DNA from 3 places in the Terrabacter sp. C0L_2 genome. Region 1 is predicted to be linked to each of the others. Evidence: predicted binding sites of a transcription regulator. Region 1 holds the regulator's gene; each other region holds the start of a gene.

Region 1 (12,607 bases):
CTTCGTCGGCGTGCAGAGCGGACGCTCGCTCGACGCCGAGCAGCCCGGCCTCGCGATCCGCACGACCGACGCGGCGAGCGCCGACCAGCTCTGGACCGTCACGAAGCTGACGAGCGGTGACACCAACCGCGAGCGCTACCAGCTGCGGGCGCTCGACGGTCGGCAGGTCGCCCTGCGGTCCGGGTCCCTCGTGCTGGAGACGGCACAGGCGGCTCCTGACGCCGCGGCACAGTGGTACCTCTCGACGACCGGCGACGGCTCCTGGACCATCTCGAGCGCGACCGGCCCGGGCAACATCGAGGTCGGCGGCCAGGCCACGGCGGATGGTTCTCCGGTAGGCGTCTGGCAGCCGAACGCCGCGCCCAACCAGCGCTGGACCCTCGTCGACGAGACCGTCCGCGGCGTGGCCGAGGTGCCCGTCTTCACCATGCCGGGCGTGGCACCGACCCTGCCGAGCACCGTCACCCCCGACCGCGTCGGTGCCGGGGCCGGAGCGCTGCCCGTGACGTGGCGTCCCGTCCCCGCAGCACGCTGGGCCCACACCGGTCGCGTCTTCGTCTTCGGCACGGCCACCGACCCGGCCACCGGGCGTGAGTTCGCCGTGCGCGCCGTCGTCACCGTCGACACGATCTCGGCCACCGACCCGGCCACGGGGCGCACCTACGTCGGTGGGACTCCCGACCTCCCGGCGACGGTGACCGCGACGTCGGACCGGTTCGGCGCCACGGCGACGCTGCCGGTCACGTGGGACACGAGTGGGGCGGCCTACGACTCCGTGGGCACGGTCCGCCTGTCCGGCACGGCCACGCTGCCGGACGGGTCGACCGCGCCCGCCACGCTCGTCGTCACGGTGACCGAGCCCGTCGAGGCCAATGCCGCCCTCACGCCCGGCACGACGGCCTCGGCGACGTTCACCGAGCCCGGCTACTCGGTGCAGGGCATCGTCAACGGCGTCCTCACGGACAAGGCCTGGTCGAACTGGCGGTCGGGCACACAGCGTCCGGGTGACACGCTCACCGTCACCCTGCCCGCACCCCGCGACGTGACGAAGGTCGTCACCCGCTTCTACCAGGACGGCGGCAACGTCAGCTACGCCCGCACCCTCCACGTCGAGGCCCTCGTGGGCGGCTCGTGGACCCCGGTGTCCGGCGAGGTCACGGTGGCGGCCAGCGGTCCGGCCGCCCCGGTCGTGTCGGTGCCGGTCACGCCGACCCGCACCTCGGCCGTGCGCGTCGTCATGACGGCGTCGAGCTACATGACGGTCAGCGAGGTCGAGGTCATGGCCAAGTCGGCCGGCTGACCCCACCGGCGACGCGACAGCGACGCCACGACTGCGCCCAGGCCCATGGCAGCCCCCGCCGGCTGCCATGGGCCTGGGCACGTCGTGAGCCCTCGCGCACGGGACGTGCGCGGGGATGTGCTCAGGGCGACACGATGCCGTGTCAACCGGCGACGCCACCTGCGCGTCATGTCTGCGTGAGAACGTTGGGTATGCCGGCCGGCCAGCTCAGTGCCTCTGGTTCCTCCGAGGCCCCTGGGCCCTCCGAGCTGCCGACCGATCCCGACGCCGCCGTCACCGTCCTCTACGAGGCGCACTGGCACCGGCTCGTCCGTCTCGCATGGCTCCTGCTGCGCGACCAGCTCGCCGCCGAGGACGTCGTCCAGGACGCCTTCGTGGCGACCCACCGCAGCTGGTCCTCGATCCGCGACAGCGGCCGGGTCGTCGGCTACCTCCAGACCGCCGTGGTCAACGGGTGCCGGTCCGTGCAGCGCCACAGCGTCGTCGTCGACCGGCAGAACGCGCGCGAGGCGGCCGCGGCGGACGCGCCCGGCCGGGGCAGCCACGGCAGCGCCGAGACCCAGGTGCTCCGATCCGCCGAGCGTGACGCGGTCCTCCGTGCCCTCCGCACGCTGCCGGAGCGCCAGCGCGAGGTGCTCGTCCTTCGCTACTACTCCGACCTGTCCGAGGCCCAGATCGCCCAGGCCCTCGAGATCTCCCCCGGCGCCGTGAAGACCCATGCGCACCGCGGCCTGACGGCCCTGCGCCGCACCGTCGAACTCCTGGAGCTGTCATGAACACCGACCCGACCCGACCGGGGCAGACGCCGGCAGAGGAGCCGACCGGCGGGACCACCAGCCGACCCACCGACCAGCCGACGCCCATCGGTGAGGGCCTGGCGCCCGTCGAGGACCGGCTCCGCCGCGCGCTCGACGCGGACGCCCGCTCCATCGCCCCCGGCGACCGGCTCGCCGCGATCCTCACGGACGCGCACTCCGGACCCGGCACCACCGCCGGGTCGGCGCCGGACCGCCACCACCGCTGGGTGCTCCCGGCTGCGGCAGCCGCTGCCGCCGTGCTCGTGGCCGGCACCGTGTGGGCGGTGAACCGTCCCCCGTCGCAGACGCCCCTGGTGATCGGCGCGTCGACCGCCGTCGGCACATCGGCCCCGACACCCTCGGCCCGCTCGAGCGCCGCGACGAGCGTCCCGACCCAGACCGCCCCGAGGCCGTCGGCCCCGTCGGCGACCTCCACCCCGGCGCCTCCCACGAAGGGCGCAGGCGCCCCGGTGACGGCGTCGGCGAGCGTGCCCGTCTACTACCTCGGCCCCGTGGCGGGGGCGAGCGGGCCGCTCCGGCTGTTCCGCGAGTTCGTGGCCGCGCAGGTGCCCTCGCCCTCGGCCCCGTCGGGCAACGCGCTGGCTGCGCTGCGGCTGGCCATGGGGCCCGCCCCCGCCGGGTCGCGCTACCACTCCGCCTGGACCGGGGTCACCGCAGACGCCGTGACGCGGGGCGAGCGCCTCATCACGGTGCGCCTGTCGAAGGGCACGCAGGACGCCTCTCCCCTCGCGACCGAGCAGCTCGTGTGGACGGTGCAGGCCGCGCTCGGCGCCGCTCTCCCGGTCCGCTTCGAGCTCGCCGACGGCGGCACCGAGGTCTCCCCCGGCCACCCGGCGTCGGCGACCTACACCCGGCCCTCCGACCCCATCGCCGTCCTCGACCAGGTGGCGCCGATCTGGGTCGACGAGCCCGCGCGCGGCACCACCGTCCCTGTCGGGCGGCCGCTCTCCGTCAAGGGGGTGGCCAGCACCTTCGAGGCCAACGTCGAGTGGGAGCTGCTCCGCGACGGTCGGCGCGTCGACAGCGGGTTCACGACCGCCACCGAGGCGGCCCCGGCCCGCGCGACCTACCGGTTCACGACGAAGAAGCCCCTCGCCTCCGGGACCTACACGCTGCGCGTCTTCGAGAGCAGCGCGAAGGACGGCTCGACGGCCGCCGAGCAGACCCTCACCGTGACGGCCCGCTGAACGTCGGCCGGCCACCCGTTCGAGGTGATCGCGGCGCCCACCCCGTCGTCGACATCACCTCGACCCACGGGGTGGGGGCGTATGCCGTCAGGTCCAGCGGGTGCGCGCGCTGAGGACCGCGAGCGCCGCAGGACCGGCGGACGACGCGCGAAGGATCGTCGAGCCGAGTCGCACGGCCCGGGCCCCGGCACCGGTCAGGGTCTCCAGCTCACGGTCGGTGATGCCACCCTCGGGACCGACCACGACGAGCACGTCGCCGGACGGGGGTAGGTCGACCGAGGCCAGCGGCTCAGTCGCGTCCTCGTGGAGCACGAGCGTCAGCGCGGACTCCCCCACGCGTGCGGCGAGCGGGGCGAGCCCGACCGCGGGGGACGTCACCGGCAGACGGGCCCGTCGGGACTGCTTGGTCGCCCGGACCACGACCGCGGACCACTTGGCCAGGGACTTGGCGGCGCGGTCACCGCGCCAGACGACGACGGAGCGCTCCGCCTGCCACGGCACGACCTCGTCGACGCCGAGCTCGGTGGCGGCCTCGACGGCCTGCTCGTCGCGGTCGCCCTTGGCGAGGGCCTGGACGAGGACGAGACGCGGTGCGGGCTTCGGCTCGTCGGTCACATCGAGCACGCGCCCCCGCACCCAGCCGCGCTCGACGTCGGTCGCCTCGAGCAGGACGCGTCGGCCTGCTCCGTCTGCGACGAAGTAGCGCTCGCCCGCACGCAGGCGCACGACGGCCGCGGCGTGGCGGCCCTCGTCGCCGTCGAGCAGCAGCGACGACCCGACGACCGCCCCCGCGACCGCCGACGGGTCGCCGAGGAACAGCTGGTGCGTCACCGGGCGCTCACAGGAGGGTCACTTCTCCTTGAAGGCGTCGCGCAGCTTGCCGAAGAGGCCCTTGTTGGCCGGCTGGAGCCGTCCTTGGGGGCTCTCCTCGCCGCGCAGGGCCGCGAACTGGCGCAGCAGCTCCTGCTGCTCCTCCGTCAGGCGCGTCGGCGTCTGCACCGTCGCGTGGACGAGCAGGTCGCCGCGCCCACCGTGGCGCAGGTGCGTCACGCCGAGACCGCGCAGCGTCAGCACGTCGCCGCTCTGCGTGCCGGCCTTGATCTCGAGGTCCTGCATGCCGTCGAAGGTCGAGAGCTTGAAGCTCGTGCCCAGCGCGGCCGCCGCCATCGGGAGCTCGACGCTGCAGTGCAGGTCGTCGCCCCGGCGGGTGTAGGTGTCGTGGTTGATGACCCGGATCTCGACGTAGAGGTCGGCCTTGGGGCCGTTGCCGGGCCCGACCTCGCCCTCGCCGGTCAGCTGGATGCGCGTGCCGGTGTCGACGCCGGCCGGGACCTTGAGCGTGAGCGAGCGGCGCGTGCGCACGCGGCCGTCGCCCGAGCAGTCGTGGCACGGGTCGGTCAGGGTCGAGCCGTAGCCCTGGCAGTTGACGCACGGCCGCGAGGTCATGACCTGGCCGAGGAAGCTGCGCTGGATCTGCTGGACCTCGCCGGCACCCTTGCAGATCGGGCAGGTCTGGCGACCGGTGCCCGGCTCGGCGCCGTCACCGTCGCAGCGGGTGCAGCCGACGGCCGTGTCGAGCGTCAGCTCCTCCTCGGAGCCGAAGACGGCCTTGGAGAGGTCGATGTCGAGTCGCACGAGGGCGTCCTGGCCGCGCTGCACGCGCGAGCGGGGACCACGCGTGCCCGCCTGGGCCCCGGCTCCGAAGAACGCGTCCATGACGTCGCTGAACGAGAAGCCCTGTCCCGCCCCGAAGCCGGCTCCGCCGCCCGACGCGAACGGGTCGGAGCCCATGTCGAAGGACTGGCGCTTCTGCGGGTCGGAGAGCACGTCATAGGCCTGCGAGACGCGCTTGAACTCCTCCTCGGCCTCGGCACCGGGGTTGACGTCCGGGTGCAGCTTGCGGGCGAGTCGACGGTAGGCCTTCTTGATCTCCTCCTGGCTCGCGTCGCGCGAGACACCGAGGACGGCGTAGTAGTCGTTCAAGCTGGGATTCCTTTGGTACGTGGTGCTTTCGGTTCCGGCGCGGCGATGCGCCGGCGGACTGGCCGAGGTCGTGCTGGGTCAGGTGGCCTGGTTCTCGTCGAGGATCTCGGAGACGTAGCGCGCGACGGCCCGGACCGACGCCATCGTCGTGGGGTAGTCCATGCGGGTGGGGCCGAGCACCCCGAGGCTCGCGACGCGCTCGGAGCCGGAGCCGTAGCCCATCGAGACGAGCGAGGTCGACTGGAGCCCGGTCACGGGGTTCTCCGACCCGATGCGCACCGAGACGAGCTCGGGGTCGTCGCCGAGCTGGCCGAGCAGGCGCAGCAGGGTGACGTGCTCCTCGAGGGCCTCGAGGATGGGTCCGATGCTGCGCGGGAAGTCCGCGCCGGCCCGGGCGAGGTTGGCCTGTCCGGCGAGGACGACACGCTCCTCGCGCTCCTCGACGAGGGCGTCGCCGAGGGCCGACACGACGGCTTCAAAGGCAGCGCGGTCGGTCTCGTCGGCCTCGCCGACGAGACGGCGCAGCCGCGTCGCGGCGACGGTGAACGGCACGCCGGCCGCCACCTCGTTGATGCGCGACCGGATCGAGGCGACGAGGGCCTCACCGGTGGCGTCGCTCAGCACGCGGCTGGTGTCGACGACGCGCTGCTCGACGCGGCCGGTGTTGACGATGAGGACGATCATCAGGTGCGAGGAGCCCATCGGGACGAGCTCGATGTGGCGCACGGTCGACCGGGTCAGCGAGGGGTACTGCACGACGGCGACCTGGCGCGTCAGGCTGGCCAGCAGGCGCACGGTGCGGTCGACGACGTCGTCGAGGTCCACCGCGCCCTGCAGGAACTGCCCGATGGCCCGGCGCTCGCCTTGGCCCAGCGGCTTGACGGCGCTGAGCCGGTCGACGAACACGCGGTAGCCGGCGTCGGTGGGCACCCGGCCGGCCGACGTGTGCGGCGCGTGGATCAGGCCCTCCTCCTCGAGCAGGGCCATGTCGTTGCGCACCGTCGCGGCGCTGACGCCGAGGTGGTGACGCTCGACGAGGGCCTTGCTGCCGACGGGCTCGGAGGTCTGGACGTAGTCCTGCACGATCGCGCGCAGCACCATCAGCCTGCGGTCCTCGCTCATCGTCTTCCCTCCTCCACGGTCCGGCGCTCCCGGCCTGTCACTCTTGCTGTCGCTCTGGCCGGCTCTGGCTGTCGCTGTCGGTCTGGCACTCTCGATCGACGAGTGCCAAGTCTACGTCGTGCCCCGCGGATCTCCGATTTCATCCAACCGTATGCGGCCCCGGAGCCGTTGCGCGGTGGACCCGAGGGGCACCCAGCGTGGCGTCCCGCCGAGCGCCGGCACGCGGCATACGCTCGCTTGTCGTGTCCCCCAACGATCGCTACGGATCCGACGTGCTCAGCGGCGACTGGCGTGCCCCGAGGCGCGGCCGGTCCACCCCCACCCCCGCCGAGCCCGACCTCGTCGTCGAGGAGGTCGAGACGGGCTGGGTCGGCGCGGTCGTTCGGGTCGAGAAGGCGGGCGGTATGCACGTCGTGCACCTCGAGGACCGCCGCGGACGCACCAAGGCCTTCCCCCTGGGACCGGGCTTCCTCCTCGACGGGGCTCCCGTGACGCTCACCCCGCCGAAGGCAGCCGCCGGCGCCGCCCTCGCCGAGGCCCGGCGTGCCGCCTCGAGGACCGCGAGCGGCTCGGTGGCCGTCGAGGGGGCGCGAGCCCGCGTGGCGAGCGGCTCGCGGATCTACGTCGAGGGTCGTCACGACGCCGAGCTCGTCGAGAAGGTCTGGGGCGACGACCTACGGGTCGAGGGCGTCGTCGTGGAGCTCATGGACGGCGTCGACGACCTCGCGGGCATCATCGCCGAGTTCCAGCCCGGCCCCGGACGCCGGATGGGCGTCCTCGTCGACCACCTCGTGCCCGGCACGAAGGAGGCCCGCATCGTCGAGCAGGCGCGCGCGCTGCCCGGGATCAGCCGCCACGTGAAGGTCCTCGGCCACCCCTACGTCGACGTGTGGCAGTCCGTGCGACCCGAGCGGCTCGGCTGGCAGCAGTGGCCGGTCATTCCGCGCGGCACCTCGTGGAAGCACGGCATCTGCGCCGAGCTCGGGTGGGCCCACTCCAGCCAGGCCGACATCGCGCAGGCGTGGAAGCGCATCCTCGGGACGGTGCGGTCCTACGCCGACCTCGAGCCCACGCTCCTCGCGAGCGTCGAGGAGCTCATCGACTTCGTCACCGAACCCGGGGCGTAGCCGCCGACCTAGCGGCTGAGGTAGCCCTGGACGTCCGCGACGACCTGGGTGGACGCGAAGACGTAGAGGTCGACGTAGCCGTCGGCGCTCGGGGTGACGACCGCGGTGTTGGCGATGGTCTGGCCGGCGACGTAGTTGATGTTCGAGGTCGTGGGCCGGCTCGTCCCCGAGGGGTATGCCGTGAGGTAGCCCGGCTGCTGGGGCCCGGTCACGACGACGGTCAGCACCACGGCCTTGACCCCGGTCGTCGGGACGCCTCCGCGCCCGGTCACCTTGAGGCGCTGCACGCTGCCCGCGGCGAGCGCGCCGGCCGACGCGGCACCGGTGCCGTTCCTCGTGTCGAGGAGCCGGGCCGGCGTCAGGCCCTCGTAGTCGGTCCCGGACGGGTACCACCCGACGACGTCCGCGACGACGTCGGTGGCGGCCGACGTGCGGATGCTCACCCGGCCGTTGCTGCCGACCTTGGCGACGACGAGCCCGGAGACGGACGACCCGGTCGAGAAGTTGAGAGAGGACGAGTTGGGCATCGTGGTGCCCGTCGGCCAGACCGCGAGGTTGCCGTCCTTGGTGGGCCGCGCGGCCGTGACGTTGAGCAGCACGGAGTCGACGCCCGCCGCCGGGACCACGTCGCTGCCCGTGACCGCGAGGTCGATGCGGCCACCCGGCACGAGTCGGCCTGTGGGCGCTCCCAGGCCGGAGCGGGTGTCGAGGATGCGCGTCGGCGTCGTCGTGGAGAGGTTGCCGAAGGCGGGGTACCACCCGACGACGTCGACGAGGACGTCGGTGCGCTGGCTCACCTTGAGCCGGATGCGGCCGTCGCTGCCGACGCCGACGACGGCCTGGTTGGCCACGGTGGACCCGGCGTCGTAGTTGAGGGTCGACGAGGCGGCAGGTGAGGTGCCCGACGGGTAGGTCAGCATCCAGCCCGCCGCCTGCGGACGCACGGCCGTGACGTTGACGACGACGGCTCCCACGGCCGTCTTCGGCAGCCCGGCACGGCCGCCGACGAGGATGCTCGTGTCGCTGCCCGCCGCGAGCGGACCTGCGGCTCCGAGCGAGCTGCGGGTGTCGACGATCCGGGTCGGTGTCACGGGGCGGTAGGTCGGGTAGTCGGCCGGTGCGGCGACCTTCGGGCCCTGGTCGGCGAGGTGGATGAAGCCTGCGGGCCAGAGGCCACCCGAGCGGGTGATCGAGCGCCACCGGAAGTCACCGCCCCAGTTGTCCTCGGAGACGAGGATCTGGTTGGCCGAGACGACCTTCTCGACGTAGGCGATGTGGCCGGTGCCCGAGAAGGCCGTGCCCCACCAGGCGACCGAGCCGACGGCCGGCGCGTCGTCGGTCTGGGACGCGAAGGCGCTCCCCCACCGGTAGGCGTTGCCCGTCAGCTGGATCGGGCGCTTGTTGGGCAGGCCGTTGGTCACGAGGCGGTAGGCGACGTAGTTGGTGCAGTTGTGGCCCGTGGACTGGCTCCAGTAGCTCGTGCTCGCGTGCTCCTTGTAGCCCGCGTTGAAGTAGCCCGCCTTGGCGCACGCGTCGTAGCCGGTGCACAGGACGGTCCACTCGGACGACCGGGCCGGGGCGGCCAGGCCGACGGCGGCCACGAGCATCGCGACGATGCCGAGCAGGACGGTGGCAGCGCGCCCGCGTCGGTGCGCTGCGGGCGCGACCGGGGCTACCGGGCCCACAGGGGCCGCTGGGAAGGCGGGGAGGTCCGGGACCCGACCTGCCTGGTCGTCGGTGGCCAGAGGCATGTGAGTCTCCCGTGATCGCCGTGAATGCCACCCGCAATCTAGGACATTCCCGCCAGGAGCACACTCCTTTCCCAGAAATCCCACGCGACACGAACGAGAAATCCCCCCGATCCGCTCAATGTAGTGCTAATGACACCGCTGTCATTCAGCGCCCGGTGCGGCGCCGCGGGAGGCGCCCCGTCCACCCCGACGCCGGCCCGGCACGGCGACCCGACGGATCACCTGCTGCTTGGCAGAGGAGAACGGCGGCCGCACGAACACGGTCGTGTCCGGCCGGGTCGGCAGCGACAGCACCGACTTGGCGTGGGAGAAGAGCTCGATGGACCGCTCGCCGTGGTAGGCGCCAGTCCCGCTCGCCCCGACGCCCCCGAAGGGAAGGCCCGGCACGGCCAGGTGCGCGAGGGGGACGTTGAAGGCGAGCGCGCCCGAGGAGGTGTCGCGCTCGAAGCGTCGTCGCACGGCGTCGGAGGTGGTGAAGACGTAGAGGGCGAGAGGCTTGTCGCGGCGGTTCACGAAGTCGATGGCGACGTCGAGCCCGTCGACGGGCACGAGCGGGAGGACGGGCCCGAAGATCTCCTCGCGCATCACCAGCTCGCGCGGGTCGTCGGCGTCCACCACGTCGACGACCGTCGGCTCGAGGTAGCGGGTCGCGGCGTCGGACCGGCCGCCGGTGACGACCCGCGCCGGGTCGACGAGTGCGGCGAGGCGGTCGAAGTGCCGGGCGCCGATGATGCGTCCGTAGTCGGGCGAGGTCGACGGATCGGGGCCGAAGGCCGCGCGGATGGCGTCGACGAGCAGGGGCTTCAGCGCCTCGAGCGTCTGCCGGCTCGCGATGACGTAGTCCGGCGCGACGCAGGTCTGGCCCGCGTTGGTGAACTTGCCCCATACGAGACGCTGCGCCGCGATCGGGAGGTCGGCGTCGTCGGAGACGTAGGCCGGCGACTTGCCCCCGAGCTCCAGCGTCACCGGCGTCAGGTGCTTGGTCGCCGCCTCGAGCACGATCCGCCCGACCGCGCCGTTGCCGGTGTAGAAGATGTGGTCGAAGCGTTGCGCGAGAAGCTCCGTCGTCTCCGGGACCCCTCCCTCGACGACGTGCACGGCGGAGGTGTCGAGGTACATCGGCAGGAGCCGCGCGAGGAGCGCGGACGTGGCCGGGGCGACCTCGCTCGGCTTGAGCACGACGGCGTTCCCTGCGGCGAGCGCCCCGACGAGCGGCGCCAGGCACAACTGGACGGGATAGTTCCACGGCGCGATGACGAGCACGACACCAAGCGGCTCGCGCACGATCTTTGCCCGTCCCGGCTTGAGCGACAAGGGGACCCGGACCCGACGGGGCGCGGTCCAGGCCCGCAGGTGGCGCAGCGTGTGGTCGATCTCCCGCACGACGAAGCCGGTCTCGGTGACCCAGGCCTCGGTCGCGCTCTTGCCGAGGTCGGCGTGCAGGGCCTGCGCGAGCTCGTGCTCGTGCTCGACGAGCAGGGTTCGCAGCGCCCGCAGCTGGGCGACCCGCCACGGGCGCGGCTTGGTGACGTCCTGCTCGAAGGCGCGGCGTGCCGCCGCCACCGCGTCCGCCGGGACGCGGTCCGCCGGCGCGCTGTCTGCGACGGCTCCGACCTGCTCGGGGTGGCTCGTCCCGTCGCCGGAGGTCTCGTCGGGGATCTCACCGGGGGTCGTCGTCGACACGGTCTCGCTCATGGCGCCCTTCTTCGTCGGGGCCCCTCAGGCGGCGAGGAGCCGGTGCACCACGGTGTCGGCGAGCAGCCGCCCCCGGCGGGTCAGGACGAGCCGCGAGTCCCGCAGGGCCGCAGACCCGTCCACGAGACCGTCGGCGATGAGGCCGGCCACCGCGGTGCGGCCTGATCCTCGCAGATCCGAGACGGGCAGTCCCTCGACGAGACGTGTGCCGAGCAGCACACGCTCGTCGTAGCGCTGGTCGTCGGTGAGGGTCTCACGTGCGTGGGCGGGCGACTGTCCGGCAGCCAGCCGGCCGGCATACGCGCTCGGGTGCTTGACGTTCCACCAGCGCACACCGCCGACGTGGCTGTGCGCGCCCGGCCCGACGCCCCACCAGTTCGTGCCGGCCCAGTACGCGACGTTGTGGCGGCACCGCTGCCGCTCGGAGCGGGCCCAGTTGCTCACCTCGTACCAGCCGAAGCCCGCGGCCGTCAGCAGCTCGTCGGCGAGCTCGTACTTGTCCGCCTCGTCGTCGTCCTCGGGCGCGGGCACGACACCACGACGCACCTGAGCGGCCAGCTTCGTGCCGTCCTCGACGACGAGCGCGTAGGCGGAGACGTGGTCGGGCTCGAGCGCGATCGCGGCCTCGAGGCTGCGGCGCCAGTCCTCGAGCGACTCCCCCGGCGTGCCGTAGATGAGGTCGACGCTGACCTGCATGCCGGCAGCGCGGGTGGCCGCCACGGCGCGCGCGACGTTCTCGGGGTCGTGCGTGCGCTCGAGCGTGTGCAGCACGTGCGGCACCGCCGACTGCATGCCCACGGAGACGCGGGTGAAGCCCCCGTCGGCGAGCTCGCGCAGCGACTCGGGCGTCACGGAGTCGGGGTTGGCCTCCGTCGTGACCTCGGCGTCCGGCGCCAGCCCGAAACGGTCGCGTATGCCGTCGAGCACCGTCACGAGGTAGCGTGACCTCAGCATCGTGGGAGTGCCACCGCCGACGAAGACCGTCGACACGGCCGGCGCCTCGTCGCCCAGGACGGTTCGGGCGAGGTCGAGCTCGCGCACGGCCGCGTCGGCGTAGGTGTCGATGCCGATGCTGGCGCCGGGACCGCCGAGCTCGGTCAGGGTGTAGGTGTTGAAGTCGCAGTAGCCGCAGCGCACCGTGCAGAACGGGACGTGGACGTAGATGCCGAGGTCGGTCCGCGAGACGTCGGAGAGGGCTGCGGGTGGCAGCTCACCCGTGGCGGGAGCGGGGTCGCCGTCGGGCAGGGCGGAGGGCGGCATACCTCCATTGTCCCAGCCCCGGAGCGGTGTCCCGTCCACGACGTACGCTGCCCTCATGGCTGGTGGGCAGCCGTCACGACCCAGGGCGTCGCGCGTCGTCGCGGGCATGGTGTCGGCCGCGCTCGCCCTGGCGGCTGCCGCGTGCTCCACCGCGACCTCCCAGCCCCGACCGGGCGAGACCGGTCCTCCGGCGCGGACCTCGGCCGGCACGTGCGCACCTCCGCCGGTCGCGCCCTCGACCTACCCGACGTTCGCGACCCCACCGCCCGCGTCGGTCGCGCTCGGCGCCGAGTGGAGCGCCGTCCTGCACACGACGTGCGGGGACGTGTCACTGGTGCTCGACGGGAAGCGGGCCCCGAGGAGC
Region 2 (3,908 bases), 870 kb from region 1:
GCCGCCACCGCCGCGACGTCATCCCGCTGCCGCGTCACGAACGCCTCGTCGACAGGTCGGCCGTGGCCCGGCACGACGACGGTGCGCTCCGACACCTGCACGAGGTGCGAGGTCAGGGTGTCGGCCCACTCGAGCGGCCAGCAGTCGTCGCCGAACGACGGGTGCGCGCTCTCCTCGACGAGATCCCCGAGGAACATGACGTCGGTGTCGGGCACGAGCACGGCCACGTCGCCGTCGGTGTGGCCGCGGCCGGCATACGCCATCGTCACGACGCGGTCACCGAGGTCGATGGTGGCGTTGGAGCCGAAGGTGCGGTCCGGGCCGCGGACCACCGTCGCCAGCACCTCGGCAACGTCGCGCTCGGTGTAGCCGTACTCCGGGGCAGCCCCGGGGTCGGCGCGGACGAGGGCCTTGATGTGCTCGGCCGCGGACTGCGTCATGCGACCGACGTTGTCGTGGGCGTGCACGATCGCCGTCTCGAACGCGGCGTTGCCGAACGTGTGGTCGAAGTGCACGTGCGTGCTGACGACATGGCGGACCTCGATGTCGCGGCCGAGGCGGCGGATGTCGTCGAGCACCTGGGCGCCCTGCCGGTCGCTCGCGCGGGTGTCGATGACGACCGCGCCGTGCCGCCCGAGGACGAGCCCGACGTTGACGTCCCACTGGCGGTAGCGGGCGACGAAGACGCGGTCCGCGACCTCGACGAAGCCAGCCGAGGAGCCCATCGAACCCGCCCCGACGACGCCCTCGGTCATGCGGTCGCCCCGGATGTGATCCACGTCTCGTCGAGCATGCGCCCACCGTAGCGGCCCCGCCTCGAACAAGCGCGAGACGCCCGGTTCGTCTACGTTGGTGACCCATGTCGACCGAGTTCCGCTCCTCCACGCACGGCTCGAAGTCCCGACGAAAGCTCGTCATCGCGGCAGTCCTCGCCGCCATCGCGCTGCTCGCCACCGGCGGCGTCGCGTACTGGTCCGGCGACAGCTGGAGCGACGAGGCCATGGCGTCCAGCGGCTTCCCCGGCCTCCCCGGCGGGGACTGGGCCAGCACGACCTCCGACGACGGCTGGGGTCCGGCGGAGCCCTCGGAAGAGACGAGCGCGACCGGCACTCCGGGCGCCGGCCGTCAGACGGGCACCCGGCCGGCGACGGCCGTCGTCGACCCCGCCTCGGCCCCGACCTCGTCGGTGCCGACCGTGACGGCCCCCGCGCCGTCGGCGACCCGGGCCACGACCCCGCCGGCCCCGAGCTCGACGGCCGCCCCGGGCCCCACCGCGACGTCGACGCCCGGCAACCCCAAGCCGAAGCCGACGAAGAAGCCCCACCCGACGTCGACGCCGTCGCCCACCTCGACCAGCGGCGGCTGCGTCCTGCTCGTCATCTGCCACTAGCCCGCTCGCGGGCCTCCCGTCGGCCCACCGTGGGAGTGTGTCGCCATGGACTGCGTCTTCTGCTCGATCGTCGCCGGTGACGTCCCCGCCGACGTCGTGCTCGACGAGCCTGACCTCGTCGCCTTCCTCGACCGCCGGCCCGTCTTCAAGGGCCACGTGCTGCTCGTGCCGCGGCTGCACGTCGACACCCTGCTCGACCTGCCTGCCGACCTGCACGCCACGCTGCTCGGGGCGACCCAGCGCCTGGCCGCCGCCGTCGTCGACGCCCTCGGGTCGCAGGGCAGCTTCGTGGCGATGAACAACGTCGTGAGCCAGTCGGTCCCGCACCTGCACGTGCACGTCGTGCCGCGCACCAAGGGCGACGGTCTGCGGGGCTTCTTCTGGCCGCGCACGAAGTACGCCTCGGAGCAGGAGTCCGCGGAGTATGCCGTGCGGATCGCAGAAGCGCTGGCCCCCGCCGTGGGCGCCTGAGCCGAGCGCACGGCATTCGCCCCTCCCGTGCGTGGCGGAACGTTTGCACTCTCACCCCGAGAGTGCCAATAATGGCGTTAGCACTCTCGTCATGGGAGTGACAGAAATGGGCCGTATGCCGAGGGGCTGGGTTCGCAGCGACATGAAGCTGGGGAGACCGGTCCCGTCCGTCGCGGGCGTCATGCGGTCCACCACCAACGTTTCGTGTGGGAGGAACCACCCGAATGGCCAAGACCATTGCTTTTGACGAAGAGGCACGCCGCGGTCTCGAGCGGGGCATGAACATCCTCGCCGACGCCGTCCGCGTGACCCTCGGCCCGAAGGGCCGCAACGTCGTGCTGGAGAAGAAGTGGGGCGCCCCCACGATCACCAACGACGGCGTCTCGATCGCCAAGGAGATCGAGCTCGACGACCCGTACGAGAAGATCGGCGCGGAGCTCGTCAAGGAAGTTGCCAAGAAGACCGACGACGTCGCCGGTGACGGCACGACGACGGCGACCGTGCTCGCCCAGGCCATGGTGAAGGAAGGCCTGCGCAACGTGGCCGCCGGCGCCAACCCGATGGCGCTCAAGCGCGGTATCGAGAAGGCCGTCGAGGCCGTCACCGCCCGCCTGCTCGAGCAGGCCAAGGAGATCGAGACCAAGGAGCAGATCGCCTCGACCGCCAGCATCTCGGCGGCCGACGAGGAGATCGGCGGTCTCATCGCCGAGGCGATGGACAAGGTCGGCAAGGAAGGTGTCATCACCGTCGAGGACTCCAACACCATGGGCCTCGAGCTGGAGATGACGGAGGGCATGCGCTTCGACAAGGGCTACATCTCCGCCTACTTCGTCACCGACACCGAGCGCATGGAGGCCGTCCTCGACGACGCCTACGTGCTCGTCGCGAACTCCAAGATCGGCAGCATCAAGGACCTCGTCCCGCTGCTCGAGAAGGTCATGCAGTCCGGCAAGCCGCTGCTGATCATCGCCGAGGACATCGAGGGTGAGGCCCTCGCGACGCTCGTCGTCAACAAGATCAAGGGCACGTTCAAGTCGGTCGCCGTCAAGGCTCCCGGCTTCGGCGACCGCCGCAAGGCCATGCTCACCGACATCGCCATCCTCACCGGTGGCCAGGTCATCTCCGAGGAGGTCGGTCTCAAGCTCGAGAACGCCACCCTCGACCTGCTCGGCAAGGCTCGCAAGGTCGTCGTCACCAAGGACGAGACGACCATCGTCGAGGACGCCGAGGACCGCAGCCAGATCGAGGGCCGCATCGCCCAGATCAAGGCCGAGATCGAGAAGTCGGACTCCGACTACGACCGCGAGAAGCTCCAGGAGCGCCTCGCCAAGCTCGCCGGTGGCGTCGCCGTCATCAAGGCGGGCGCGGCCACCGAGGTCGAGCTCAAGGAGCGCAAGCACCGCATCGAGGACGCCGTCCGCAACGCGAAGGCTGCCGTCGAGGAGGGCATCGTCGCCGGTGGTGGCGTGGCGCTCATCCAGGCCGCCAAGGCGCTCGACGAGCTCTCGCTCGAGGGTGACGAGGCGACCGGCGCCAACATCGTGCGCGTCGCGACCGAGGCCCCGCTCAAGCAGATCGCGATCAACGCCGGTCTCGAGGGTGGAGTCGTCGCGGAGAAGGTGCGCAACCTCGAGGCCGGTCACGGCCTCAACGCTGCGTCGGGCGAGTACGTCGACCTGCTCGCCGCCGGCATCATCGACCCGGTCAAGGTGACGCGCTCGGCGCTGCAGAACGCAGCCTCGATCGCGGCGCTCTTCCTCACGACCGAGGCCGTCATCGCCGACAAGCCCGAGAAGCACGCCCCCGCCATGCCGGGTGGCGACGACATGGGTGGGATGGGCGGCATGGGCTTCTGAGCCCACTTGCTCCACCTGCGTCACAGCACGTTCGAAGGGCGGTTCCCCGAGGGGAGCCGCCCTTCGGCGTGCAGGCAGGGGCAGTGCGCCGGAGGCGGGCTCGACCGTAGGGGCGGGAGCTCACCGCCTCCGGCGCGGGCCCGGCGCCGTCCAGGGTCTGGCGGCGGGCCGTCGGGGAGCCGTGGAGGGGC
Region 3 (12,607 bases), 1.7 Mb from region 1:
CCCTCATGGAGCTCGGCAAGCCCGGCGGGATCATGGACGCGCAGGACGGCACCGACCCCGTCGCGCTCATCGTCGACCCGACGCAGAGCGCGCACAACCCCAACAACCCCGACCTGACCGCGGGCATGACCTTCCTCGGCCAGTTCCTCGACCACGACATGACGTTCGACCCGACGAGCTCGCTCGCCCGGCGCCAGGACCCGGAGTCGATCCGCAACTTCCGCATCCCGGCGCTCGACCTCGACAGCGTCTACGGCGGCGGCCCCGGGGTCAGCCCCTTCCTCTACGACCACGCGGTCGACGGCGGCGCCACGAGCTTCCTCGTCGAGTCCATCCCCGGGTCCGATGCCGTGTCTCTCGGAGGGACCCGGACCGACCTGCCGCGCAACGCCCAGAACGTCGCCCTGATCGGCGACCCCCGGAACGACGAGAACCTCATCGTCAGCCAGCTGCACCTCGCGATGCTGCGCTTCCACAACCGGGTCGTCGCCGACGTCAAGGCCGACCTCGGCACCGTCCTCACCGTCGAGGAGGTCTTCGCCGAGGCCCAGCGGATCGTGCGCTGGCACTACCAGTGGATGGTCCTGCACGAGTTCCTGCCCAAGACCGTCGGCGCCCAGACCGCGACGGACGTGCTGACCCACGGCCGGAAGTTCTACCAGTGGCGCAACGACCCCTACATCCCCGTCGAGTTCTCCGTCGCGGCCTACCGTTTCGGCCACTCGCAGGTGCGCCCGTCGTACCGCGCGAACTTCGGCACGTCGGCCACCGACGCGAGCCAGCAGTTCTTCGCGCTGATCTTCGACCACACCGTGCCGGGCGGGACGGCCGACCCGGCGGACCTGCGCGGCGGCTGCCGGGCACCGCGCCGCTTCGTCGACTGGCAGACGTTCTTCGACTTCGGCGACGGACGCGCCCGACCCAACAAGCGCATCGACGTGACGCTCTCGTCGCCGCTCTTCGCGCTCATGGGCCAGGCGACCGGCACCCCGGTGTCGCTCGCGCAGCGCAACCTGCTGCGCGCCCTGACGATGAAGCTGCCCTCGGGCCAGGCCGTCGCCAAGGCCATGTCGCTGCCGGTGCTCGCGCCGGGCGACCTCGCCGACCTCGCCCCGCTGCACCTCGACCTGCGCACGCCGCTGTGGTTCTACATCCTTCGCGAGGCCGAGGTCGTCGCGCAGGGCCGTCACCTCGGACCGGTGGGCGGCCGGATCGTCGCGGAAGTCTTCCTCGGCCTCGTCGAGGGCGACGCCGACTCCTACCTCGCCCAGGACCCCGGCTGGACCCCGACCTACGGCACCGGCGCCGACTTCACCGTCGTCGACCTGCTCACCGCCGCGGGCGTCGTCGCCACCTTCTGAGCGGCGCCGACGACACCACGAGATGACGTATGCCGTCCCGCCGAGCCGGCGGGACGGCATACGTCCTCGTGGGGTGGGCTCAGCCCACGGTGTAGTTGGGGGCCTCGACGATGCCCTGGATGTCGTGCGGGTGGCTCTCCTTGAGCGAGGCCGACGTGATGCGCACGAACTGGCCCTTGTCCTGCAGCTCGGGGATAGTGCGCGCGCCGACGTAGAACATCGACTGGCGCAGACCGCCGAGCATCTGGTGGGCGACCTGCGAGAGCGGACCGCGGTAGGCGACGCGACCCTCGATGCCCTCGGGCACGATCTTGTCGTCGGAGTCGACCTCGGCCTGGAAGTAGCGGTCCTTGGAGTAGGACTTCTTGCCCCGGCTGCTCATGGCTCCGAGCGAGCCCATGCCGCGGTAGGCCTTGAACTGCTTGCCGTTGACGAAGATCAGCTCTCCCGGGCTCTCCTCGCAGCCGGCGAGCAGCGACCCGATCATCACCGAGTCGGCGCCGGCGACGATCGCCTTGGCGATGTCACCGGAGTACTGCAGGCCGCCGTCGGCGATGACCGGCACGCCGGCCGGCTTGCAGGCCTGGGCCGCCGCGTGGACGGCGGTGATCTGCGGGGCCCCCACGCCGGTGACGATGCGCGTCGTGCAGATCGAGCCGGGACCCACGCCGACCTTGACGGCGTCGGCGCCGGCGTCGACGAACGCCTGGGCGCCCTCGCGGGTCGCGACGTTGCCGCCGATGACCTGCACGTGACGGGTGGCGGGGTCGCTCTTGAGGCGGGCGACCATCTCGATGAGCAGGCGCACGTGGCCGTGGGCGGTGTCGGCGACGAGCACGTCGACGCCGGCCTCGATGAGGGTCGTGGCCCGCTCCCACGCGTCGCCGAAGTAGCCGATGGCCGCGCCGACCATGAGGCGGCCGTCGGCGTCGTTGCTCGCGTCGGGGAACTGCTCGCCCTTGACGAAGTCCTTGACCGTGATGAGCCCGGCGAGGTGGCCCTCGGAGTCGACGATCGGCAGGCGCTCGCGCTTGTGCTGGCGCAGCAGCGCCGTCGCCTCGTCACGGCTGATGCCGACGGGGCCCGTGATGAGCGGCATCGGCGTCATGACGTCGCGCACGAGCGTCGTGGCCCACTCGGCGACCGGCGTGAAGCGCAGGTCGCGGTTGGTCACCATGCCGATGAGCTTCTTGTCGTCGCCGATGACCGGCAGGCCCGAGACGCGGTACTCGCCGCAGATCGCGTCGAGCTCCTCGAGGGTGCGGTCGGGGCCGATGGTGATCGGGTTGGAGATCATCCCGGTCTGGGTCCGCTTGACGAGGTCGACCTGGTAGGCCTGGTCCTGGATCGAGAGGTTGCGGTGCAGCACGCCGAGACCGCCCTGGCGGGCCATCGCGATCGCCATCCGCGCCTCGGTGACGGTGTCCATCGCCGCCGAGATGAGGGGCGACCTGATCGACAGCTCGCGCGTGAGGCGCGTCGTCGTGTCGATGTCGTTGGGGGCGAGGTCGCTGTAGCCGGGCAGGAGCAGGACGTCGTCGTACGTCAGCCCCATCGAGGCGAAAGCAGCGGGCACGTCAGACGATCCGAGGCTCATTGCCCGATTCTACGGGCTCCCGGCAGCGCCTCCGAACGCGCGTCAGGAGGTGGTGCGGCCGGCTGCGGCAGGCGTGGCGGCGTCGGCGGGGACGACGCCCGGGAGGATGCCGGAGACCACACCGTCGACGAACGAGCCGACCGCGGCGGTGGCACCGCCGTCGCCTGCGGTGCTGCCCGAACCGTTGCCCGAACCGTTGCCCGAGCCGCTCCCGGAACTCCTGCCGGGGTCCGTGGCCGCGCTGCCCGAGCCGCCGGCGCCGGCCGAGGACCCGGGGGCTGTCTGGTCCTGCGGCGTGCTCGACCCGTTCGAGCCCGTCGAGACCGTGTCCCTCGTCGACCCGGGCGCACCGGGGGCGGTGCCGCGCACCTTGGCCTTGGGGGTGGGCCTGGACGCGGTGTTCGTGCTGGTCCTGGCCGTGGTCGGGGGCGCGAGCGTCGTCTGGGGCGCCACGAGCGCATCCGTCGAGGACGAGGGCGTCGGGGTCGGCGCGACGGTCGGCGTGGGCTTCTTGCCGCCCTGGGTCCCGCCGACGGGCTTCTTGCCGTTGTTGGTGCCCGGGGGCGTGCCTGTCTTGGTGCCGCCGTGGTCGCCCTGGTCGCCCTGGTCGCCCTGGTCGGTCGTCGTGCCGTCGGCGCCGGTCTGACCGTTGCCCGTCTGGCCGTTGTTGCCGCCCTGGGCATTGCCCGTCTGGCCGTTGCCGCCCTGGGCCAGGCCGTTGGTACCGCTGCCGGGCTGGCCGGGGCCGCCCGGCCGGCTACCCGCGGCCTGCTGGGTGCCGGGCACGCCCGGGACGACGGTGGCGCCGGCCGCGACCGCCGCTCGCTGCGCGGCCGCGACGGCGGCAGGGACCAGCACGATGGAGCCGTCGGCGCGACGGACGAGGACGAGCCCCTTCTCCTGCGAGCTGCGCGAGGTCTGCGGCAGGCCGAGGCGGCTCAGCAGCGCGCTCGGGGCGTCGCTGCGGGCACTGTCGTCCATCAGCTTGACGATGCGGGCGCGGTCGGCCTGGCTCGGGCCGTTGGCCGGCAGCGTGACGGCCGCTGCGACCCCGGCCCCGGAGGCCGCGACCGCGAGGGCCGCGAAGGCGCCGAGGTAGCGGTGCTTGTTGGCGATGCGCCGTCGTCCGGTGCGGGACGGCAGCGGGGTGTCCGCCTGCGTCGCGAGGGCGCCGAGCAGACCAGCGAGGGGCTCGGAGCCGGCGTCGACCCGACCGGCCAGCCGGTCGAGGAAGAGGTCGTCGGCGATGAGGTCGCTCATGGGAGACAGGTCGTTCATGCCACGTCACCCGCCCCGGTGCTGGCGGCGATCATGGCCCGCAGCTTGGTCAGGGCCCGGTGCTGGGCCACGCGCACGGCGCCGGCGGACATGCCGAGGGCAGCCGCGGTCTCGTCGGTGCTCATCCCCACGGCCACGCGCAGGGTGAGGATCTCGCGCTGCTGGGCGGGGAGCTGCTGCATGAGCGCCATCGCGGTGGCAGCGTCGTCGCGCATCACGGCCACGGACTCCGGCGAGGGCCCGTCGTCGGGGCCGTCGGGCAGGTCCGCGACCGGTGCCGGGCCGCGCATCGCGGCCCGCTGCGCGTCGGCGAGCTTGCGGGAGGTGATGGTGTAGACGAAGGCCTCGAAGGGCAGGCCGCGCTCCTCGTAGGTCGGCAGAGCCGTCACGACAGCCATGCACACCTCCTGAGCGACGTCCTGGGCAGTGTCCTCGGCGCCGAAGCGGCCGAGGCGGACGCGGGAGTACCGCAGAGCCATGTCCCTGACACGGGCCAGGAGCACCTCGCGCGCGTTGGAGTCACGCGCGGCGAGCGCCGCAAGCTCACGAAGCGATGGAGCGTCCATCCGCTCCATCGCGCCAACACCACCCGGCGTTACGCCGGTGTGTGTGGACCACCCAAGACCCATGAGAGTCGTCGTCCCCCCGAACTGTCGAATGTGCTGGCGACGCCGTCGTCTGCGCCCCGGTTCAACCCTCGCCGGAGCGCACCCATGCTAGTGCGACGTGTCCTTCCGGGACGAGTGCGATGGTCCGAACTCCCTCCGGGAACGAGCATGCCATCCGGATGGCAATTCTTGAACAAGTCCTTAAGATTCCGCTCTTTATCCGTGATCGCGCGCCCGGTTAGCGTCAATTCCGCGGTCCCGCACTCATGTCGTGCACCGAGGGGGCCGGTACGACACGGCGGCAACCCCGCCCCACCGAGAGACGAGTTCATGGCCGAGATCACCCGCCTGCCCGGACCGGTTGCCGACCTGTGGGACTGGCAGCTGGACGGGGCCTGCCGAGGCGTCAGCCCCGAGGTCTTCTTCCACCCCGAGGGCGAGCGTGGACCTCGCCGCCGCAACCGTGACGCGCAGGCCAAGGCCGTCTGCGCCGCCTGCCCGGTGCTGACCCAGTGCCGCTCCCATGCCCTCGAGGTCCGTGAGCCGTACGGCGTCTGGGGCGGCCTGACCGAGGCCGAGCGCGAGGTTCTCTACGACGGCATCCAGCAGGCGTCCTGACCCCCTGACGTCCGCCGGCACACGTCGCCGGCGGCACGAGCCACTCGGCCCACCCGCGAGACACGACGGGGTCGCGGAGGCCGAGCGCAGCAAGGGCCGCTCCCCATCGGGGAGCGGCCCTTGCTGCTGTTGCCGTGGCCGACGCGGCGCCCGTCAGGACGCCGTGCCGTATGCCGGGTGGCGGCGTCGGTCAGTGGCCGTGGCCGTGACCGTGGCCGCCGGCCTCCGGCTCGTCCTCGGGCTTGTCGACGACGAGCGTGTCGGTCGTGAGGATCATCGACGCGATGGACTCGGCGTTGCGCAGCGCGGAACGGGTGACCTTGACCGGGTCGATGACGCCGGCGGCGATGAGGTCGCCGTACTCGCCCGTGGCCGCGTTGAGGCCCTGGCCGAGGGGCAGCTCGGCCACCTTGGAGGTGACGACGTAGCCCTGCAGACCGGCGTTCTCGGCGATCCAGCGCAGCGGCTCGGCGACGGCCTTGCGCACGATGGCAGCGCCCGTGGCCTCGTCACCGCTGAGCTCGAGGGTGTCGATCGCGGAGGCGGCGTGGATGAGGGCGGTGCCGCCACCGGCGACGATGCCCTCCTCGATCGCGGCGCGCGTCGCGGAGATCGCGTCCTCGATGCGGTGCTTCTTCTCCTTGAGCTCGACCTCGGTGTGCGCGCCGACCTTGATGACGCAGACGCCACCGGCGAGCTTGGCGAGGCGCTCCTGGAGCTTCTCGCGGTCCCAGTCGGAGTCGGTGCGCTCGATCTCGGCCTTGATCTGGTGGACGCGGCCGGAGACCTCGCCCTCCTCGCCGTTGCCGTCGATGATCGTCGTGTTGTCCTTGGTGAGGACGACGCGGCGGGCCTGGCCGAGGACGGTCAGGTCGGCCTGGTCGAGGCTGAGCCCGACCTCGGGCGCGATGACCTGGCCACCGGTGAGGATGGCGATGTCCTGGAGCATGGCCTTGCGGCGGTCGCCGAAGCCGGGGGCCTTGACGGCCGCGACGTTGAACGTGCCGCGGATCTTGTTGACGACGAGCGTCGAGAGGGCCTCGCCGTCGACGTCCTCGGCGATGATGAGCAGCGGCTTGCCGGACTGCACGACCTTCTCGAGGACCGGGAGCACCTCGGCGACCGAGGAGATCTTGCCCTGGTTGATGAGGATGTAGGCGTCCTCGAGGACGGTCTCCATGCGCTCGGTGTCGGTGACGAAGTAGGCCGAGAGGTAGCCCTTGTCGAACTGCATGCCCTCGGTGAACTCGAGCTCGGTCGCCGTCGTCGAGGACTCCTCGACGGTGATGACGCCGTCCTTGCCGACCTTGTCGAACGCCTCGCCGATGAGGCCACCCAGGGTGGCGTCCTGGGCGGAGAGGGTGGCGACGGAGGCGATCTCGTCCTTGCCGTCGACCTCGCGGGCGTTGGCGAGGAGCTGGTCGTTGACCGCGGTGACGGCCTTGTCCATGCCGCGCTTGAGCGCGGCCGGGGCGGCGCCGGCGGCGACGTTGCGCAGGCCTTCCTTGACCATGGCCTGGGCGAGCACGGTCGCGGTCGTCGTGCCGTCACCGGCGACGTCGTTGGTCTTGGTCGCGACCTCCTTGGCGAGCTGGGCGCCGAGGTTCTCGTAGGCGTCCTCGAGCTCGATCTCGCGGGCGATGGTCACGCCGTCGTTCGTGATCGTGGGGGCGCCCCACTTCTTGTCGATGACGACGTTGCGGCCCTTCGGGCCGAGCGTCACCTTGACGGCGTTGGCGAGCGCGTCAACGCCGCGCTCGAGCGACTTGCGGGCGGAGTCGTCGAACTCCAGCTGCTTGGCCATGGTGTTCCTTTGGCTCGGGGTGCTTGGTGGTTCTGGGTGGTTCCGGTCTCGCGCGCGTTCGTTCCGCGCGGGCCGGGTGAAACGGGACGCACCCCGGGGAGACCCCGACGGGGCTCACCGGGGTGCGTTCACGGCATACGGAAAGCGTCAGCCGACGATGGCGAGGACGTCGCGCGCGGAGAGGATGAGGTACTCCTCGCCGCCGTACTTGACCTCGGTGCCGCCGTACTTGCTGTAGATGACCTTGTCGCCGACCTTGACGTCGAGCGGGACGCGCTCGGTGCCGGTGTCGTTGAAGCGGCCGGGGCCGACAGCGAGGACCTCGCCCTCCTGCGGCTTCTCCTTGGCCGTGTCCGGGATGACGAGGCCGGACGCAGTGGTCTGCTCGGCCTCGAGGGACTTGACGACGATGCGGTCTTCGAGCGGCTTGATGGAAACCGACACGGTGGTGACCTTCCCTTCGGGACAGTCGGAAACTGACTACGGACTGTGGGCTCTTCGAGGCTGGCCGCCGTCGCGGGGGTCGACCTCCCTCGATGAGGGCGCTGGCACTTTCAGGTCGAGAGTGCCAACAAGAAGAAATCTAGGTATGCCGTTAGCACTCGGTCAAGTCGAGTGCCAACAATCGGCGGCTGCGAGGATGGCTTCCATGGACGCTGCCATGGTCGATCGCCTCTCCGCAGGTGAGGGCTGGGCGCTGCTCCAGTCGCTGCCGCCCTACGACGAGGGGGAGTCGCTGCACCTGCAGGGACGCCTGCGCGAGGCGGGCTTCGCGCCCGACCTCGTCGCCGCGGCCATGACCCAGTCGCGGCTGCGCGCGCGGGGGGCCGAGAAGTTCGGGGACTTCGCTGCCGGCATGCTCTTCACCCCCGACGGGCTCGAGCAGGCGACCCGGCTCGCCATCGCCGCCCGTCACGCGCACCGGTATGCCGCGGCCGGCGTCCGCGACGTCTACGACCTCGGCTGCGGGCTGGGCGCCGACGCGATGGCCTTCGCCGGCCTCGACCTCACGGTCCACGCCGTCGACGCCGACGACACGACGGCCCGCGTCGCCGCCGTCAACCTGCGCCACTGGCCGTCCGCCCGGGTGACGCACGGGCTCGCCGAGGACGTACGCCTGCCGCAGGGTGAGGGCCGTCGCCACCTCGGCCTGTGGCTCGACCCGGCCCGCCGCGTCACGGGGGTCGCCGACATCACCGGCCGAACCAAGCGCGTCTTCTCGCTCGACGCGATCTCGCCGTCCTGGTCGCAGGTGCTCGCCTTCGCCGAGCAGGTCCCGGCGACCGGCGCCAAGCTCTCCCCCGCCTTCCCGCACGGCTCGGTCCCCCGCGGCGCCGAGGCGCAGTGGACCTCGTGGCACGGCGAGGTGCTCGAGTGCGCCGTGTGGTGGGGACCGCTCGTGACGACCGTCGGCCGCACCGCAGCCGTGTGCACCGAGACCTCGACGTCCGTCGTCACCGAGGCCGACGCCGAGGACGGCAGCGGACAGCCGGGACTGACGTCGGTCGCCGAGCTCGGCGAGTGGCTCTACGAGCCGGACCGCGCCGTCATCCGGGCCGGGCTGACCGGCGCGCTCGTCGCCGCCGTCGACGGCGCCGAGCTGGCGGCCGGGGTCGGCTACGTCACGAGCGCGCGGGCACGGGAGCTGCCGTGGGCGCGGCGTTTCCGCGTGGACGAGGCCATGCCGCTGTCGACCAAGCGCCTCGCCCGCTGGCTGCGCGACCACGGCCACGACCGGGTGACGATCAAGAAGCGCGGCGTCACCCTCGACGCCGACCTGCTGCGTCGCCAGCTGAAGATGACCGGTCGCGGCAAGGGCGGCTCCGAGGCGACGCTCGTGCTGACCCGGATCGGCGGCAGCCAGGTCGCCCTCGTCGTCACCCCCGCCTGACTCGGTCACTGCTCGCTCGTGTGACCGCGGTGACCGCGGTGACCGCCGCGGCCGCCGCGGCCGCCGCCGCTCGCGGCGTGGAGCGTCGGCGGGCGGTAACCGGGCGACGTGACCTTCCAGCGCACGCTGCCCGCCGCCGATGCCGCTCCCGGCGACGGACGCCACGGCCCTCGGGCCCAGTGGCCGGCCAGGTACCGCGCAGGCTCAGCGGGCTGCGGCGTACAGCGCGTGCAGGGCACTCCAGGTGTCGCCCCAGTCGGGCAGGGCATTGCCGGCAACATCGGCCTCGAGGCGGCGGACGTAGGTGTCCCAGCCGGCGGCATACCCGGCGACCTGCGTGGACGTCAGCCGCTCGTGGCGCAGGAGGAGCCGCGCACCCTCGCCGTCGGCCGCCACCTCGGCGGTGACGACGGACGCGACCCCGCCGACGGGCCACTCCCACACCAGCCGCGTCGGCGCCTCGCAGGTGAGGACGCGGCACTGCGGGGTGTCGGCGTCGTCGAAGTGGATGGTGAAGCGACCGCCGGGCCGCAGGTCCCCCGACACGGGAGCGAACCAGCGGGCCAGCCGGTCGGGGTCGGTGCACGCCTGCCACAGGTCCTCGGGCGTCGTGGCGTAGTGCCGGTCGAAGACCACCGCCACGGTCTCGTCACCGTCGCTGCCGCGCTCGATCCGGCCCAGCACCTGCATCAGCTCGCCCATCCCCTGCTCCTGTCCTCGACCCGCGGGTGCCGGGTGCGTCCGCTCAGGGTAACCCCACGGTTACGTAACACACAAGGTACGCACCCAAGGGTCACAAGGCGGCATCCGGCTGGGCCCCGACCCAGCGCACGGCGGCCGCGCCCGCCTCGTTGGCGGCCTCGAGGGCTCGCTGCGGGTCAGCGCCGCGGGCGAGCGCCGCCGCGAGAGCGCCGCAGAAGGCATCACCCGCACCGACCGTGTCGCCGATCTCGCCTGCAGGCACCTGTATGCCGTCGACCCCGTCGGTCCCCCACCGCGCCCCGGCTGCCCCGAAGGTGACGAGCAGCGAGCCGGGCAGCAGGTCCGAGTCCGCGAGCTGGCGCATCTCGTACTCGTTGACGACGACCGGGTCGGCGAGCGCGATGACGTCGGGCGGCAGGGCGGCATACGGGGCGAGGTTGATGACGACGCGGGCACCGGCCGCACGGGCCGCGCGCGCCGCGTCGGCGACCGTGACGAGGTCGACCTCGAGCGAGCAGAGGAGGACGTCGCCGGGCCCGAGGCGACCGGCCTCGTGGGTCAGCGACGGGTCCGCCTCCGCGTTGGCGCCGGCGACGACGATGATCGAGTTCTCGCCGGCCTCGTCGACGGTGATGAGGGCCGCGCCGGTCGGCGCGCTGTGGCTCGTCGACACCGCAGACGGGTCGACGCCGAGCGCTCCGAGCCGCGCGATGTAGGCGGCACCCGCCTCGTCGTCCCCCACCCGGGCAAGCATCTGCACGTGGCTCGCGCCGGCGCGGGCCGCGGCCGCGGCCTGGTTGCCGCCCTTCCCCCCGGCGTAGCGACCGCCGGCCCGGCCCAGGACGGTCTCACCCGGGACGGGGTGCCGCTCGACGAGGGTCACGACGTCGACGTTGAGCGAGCCGAGCACGGCCACGCGACCCATCAGTGCTCCTCGCGTCCGAGCAGGGTGTCGCGCCAGAGACGGGAGTAGCGCTCACCGTCCACCCCGAGCGCGACGTCGACACGGACCGGCGCCTCCCCGTGCGGGTCGTGCGCGATGGCCCCGCTCCAGTCGCGCCGGTCGACGATGGTCCGGCCGCGCGACCAGGAGCCGGCGAGCTCGATGCGCAGCGGCAGCGTCTCGGTGCGCAGTGCGGCGCGGTCGATGACGGCGCAGACCGCGCCGGCGTCGCCGATCGTGGCGTGCTCGCCGCCGAGACGCTCACGCTGGAAGTCCATGAGGCGACCGCCGAGCTCCGCCGGCCCACGACCACCCACGGCCACGAGCTCGGCCGCGGCGGCCCGGTCGACGACCGGCTCGTAGAAGACGTCGAGCCCGTACATCGTGACCGGGATCCCGAGGTCGGCGGCGGCGTCGAGCGTGATGGCTGCGGCCTCCGGGTCGTGGAAGACGTTGAACTCGGCCGAGGCCGTCGCGTTGCCCACGTTGGCGGCGCCGCCCATGAAGACGATCTCCGAGATGCCGCGCGCCGCGTCGGGATGGGTGCGCAGCAGCAGCGCGATGTTGGTCAGCGGTGCGAGCGGCACGAGGGTCACCGGCCGGTCCGCCTCGGCGGCGTCGCGGCACACGTCGCGGAGCAGCTCGACCGCGTGCCGGGGGTCGACGGTCGCCGTGGTGGCCGCGCCCCACCCGAGGTCGGCCATGCCGTCGTCGCCGTGCACGTGGCGGGCATCGACGGGAGTCTCGAGCAGGGGGCGTTCGGCGCCGCGCGCGACGGGCACGTCGGTGCGGCCGGCCGTCTCGAGGACGAGGAGGGTGTTGCGCACGACGTCGTCGACGGGCGCGTTGCCACCGACGCAGGAGACGGCACGCAGGTCGAGAGAAGGGTGCAGGGCGGCGAGGAGCAGTGCGCACGCGTCGTCGACACCCGTGTCGACGTCGAGCACGACGGGAGTGGGTTGGGTCGTCACAGCGGCAACGTACCCGCTCGCCCGGCGCGCACCGGCTCGCACCACGGCGCAGGGCGCTCGGACCCGTCGGGGATAGGCTCGAACGATGCGCCAGAGCCCGACCCGACGCCGCCGCCCATCCACGCCGAGCTGGACGGTGCTCGCGGCTGCCGTGACGGCACTCGCCGCGTGCTCGACGGCCCCACCGGCCGCCGGGCCCTCGGCCCCCGGGACCACGGCGCCTCCCCCGGCAGCCACCTCCACCGTCCCCACCACCGGGGCGAGCACCTCGACGAGCAGCGGGACCCCCTCGACCCCGAGCTCGCCCACCACGACGAAAGCGCCGAGGACACCCTCCTCGTGCGCGCCGGACCTCGTCGCGCGCATGGACGCCGGCGAGCGGTCCGGCCAGCTGCTCATGGTCGGGCTCGACAACGGCGCGAGCCGCACCAGCCTCGACGCACTCGTGGCGCGACGCCACCTCGGTGGTGTCATCCTGCTCGGCGGCTGGACCGGCGGCTCCGACAGCGTCCGCCGGACGACGCGGCACCTGGCCTCCCTCGCGTCGGCCGAGGACACCGCGGGCCTCGGGCTGCTCGTCGCCGCCGACCAGGAGGGTGGGGCCGTGCAGCAGCTGCGCGGCGACGGCTTCAGCCGTATGCCGTCGGCCCGCGTCCAGGACCAGGGCTCGCCCGGTGCGCTGACCGCCGACGCGACGCGGTGGGCCAACCAGCTGCGCACGGCGGGCATCAACGTCAACCTCGCGCCGGTCGCCGACACCGTCCCGACCTCGGTCGGTCGCGCCAACGGACCCATCGGCCAGTACGACCGCCAGTATTCGAGCGACCCCGAGCG

Evidence for each region. The regulator HrcA, encoded in region 1, represses chaperone genes, less so after heat shock. The targets are predictions, from matches to a motif close to TTNGCACTCGNNNNNNNCGAGTGCNAA.
Region 2: the regulator HrcA is predicted to act here: its motif matches at 1,904-1,930, upstream of groL (chaperonin GroEL).
Region 3: the regulator HrcA is predicted to act here: its motif matches at 7,862-7,888, upstream of groES (co-chaperone GroES).

What each region holds. Positions count from the first base shown of each region.
Region 1 covers NZ_CP143557.1:3,889,140-3,901,746, forward strand. Annotated here, with positions in the region: gene U5C87_RS18125 (glycoside hydrolase) at 1-1,300, shown strand, start outside; gene U5C87_RS18130 (SigE family RNA polymerase sigma factor) at 1,492-2,076, shown strand; gene U5C87_RS18135 (Gmad2 immunoglobulin-like domain-containing protein) at 2,073-3,305, shown strand; gene U5C87_RS18140 (16S rRNA (uracil(1498)-N(3))-methyltransferase) at 3,393-4,136, opposite strand; gene dnaJ (molecular chaperone DnaJ) at 4,155-5,288, opposite strand; gene hrcA (heat-inducible transcriptional repressor HrcA) at 5,367-6,410, opposite strand; gene U5C87_RS18155 (DUF3097 domain-containing protein) at 6,653-7,537, shown strand; gene U5C87_RS18160 (CHAP domain-containing protein) at 7,546-9,288, opposite strand; gene U5C87_RS18165 (aldehyde dehydrogenase family protein) at 9,430-10,983, opposite strand; gene hemW (radical SAM family heme chaperone HemW) at 11,008-12,243, opposite strand; gene U5C87_RS18175 (peptidylprolyl isomerase) at 12,299-12,607, shown strand, end outside.
Region 2 covers NZ_CP143557.1:4,762,812-4,766,719, reverse strand. Annotated here, with positions in the region: gene U5C87_RS22195 (MBL fold metallo-hydrolase) at 1-779, opposite strand, end outside; gene U5C87_RS22190 (hypothetical protein) at 860-1,390, shown strand; gene U5C87_RS22185 (HIT family protein) at 1,436-1,861, shown strand; gene groL (chaperonin GroEL) at 2,086-3,717, shown strand.
Region 3 covers NZ_CP143557.1:2,237,762-2,250,368, reverse strand. Annotated here, with positions in the region: gene U5C87_RS10400 (peroxidase family protein) at 1-1,361, shown strand, start outside; gene guaB (IMP dehydrogenase) at 1,441-2,958, opposite strand; gene U5C87_RS10390 (hypothetical protein) at 3,001-4,236, opposite strand; gene U5C87_RS10385 (sigma-70 family RNA polymerase sigma factor) at 4,233-4,802, opposite strand; gene U5C87_RS10380 (WhiB family transcriptional regulator) at 5,175-5,462, shown strand; gene groL (chaperonin GroEL) at 5,653-7,266, opposite strand; gene groES (co-chaperone GroES) at 7,414-7,710, opposite strand; gene U5C87_RS10365 (class I SAM-dependent methyltransferase) at 7,916-9,157, shown strand; gene U5C87_RS10360 (SRPBCC family protein) at 9,362-9,859, opposite strand; gene U5C87_RS10355 (PfkB family carbohydrate kinase) at 9,951-10,784, opposite strand; gene U5C87_RS10350 (nucleoside hydrolase) at 10,784-11,773, opposite strand; gene U5C87_RS10345 (glycoside hydrolase family 3 N-terminal domain-containing protein) at 11,859-12,607, shown strand, end outside.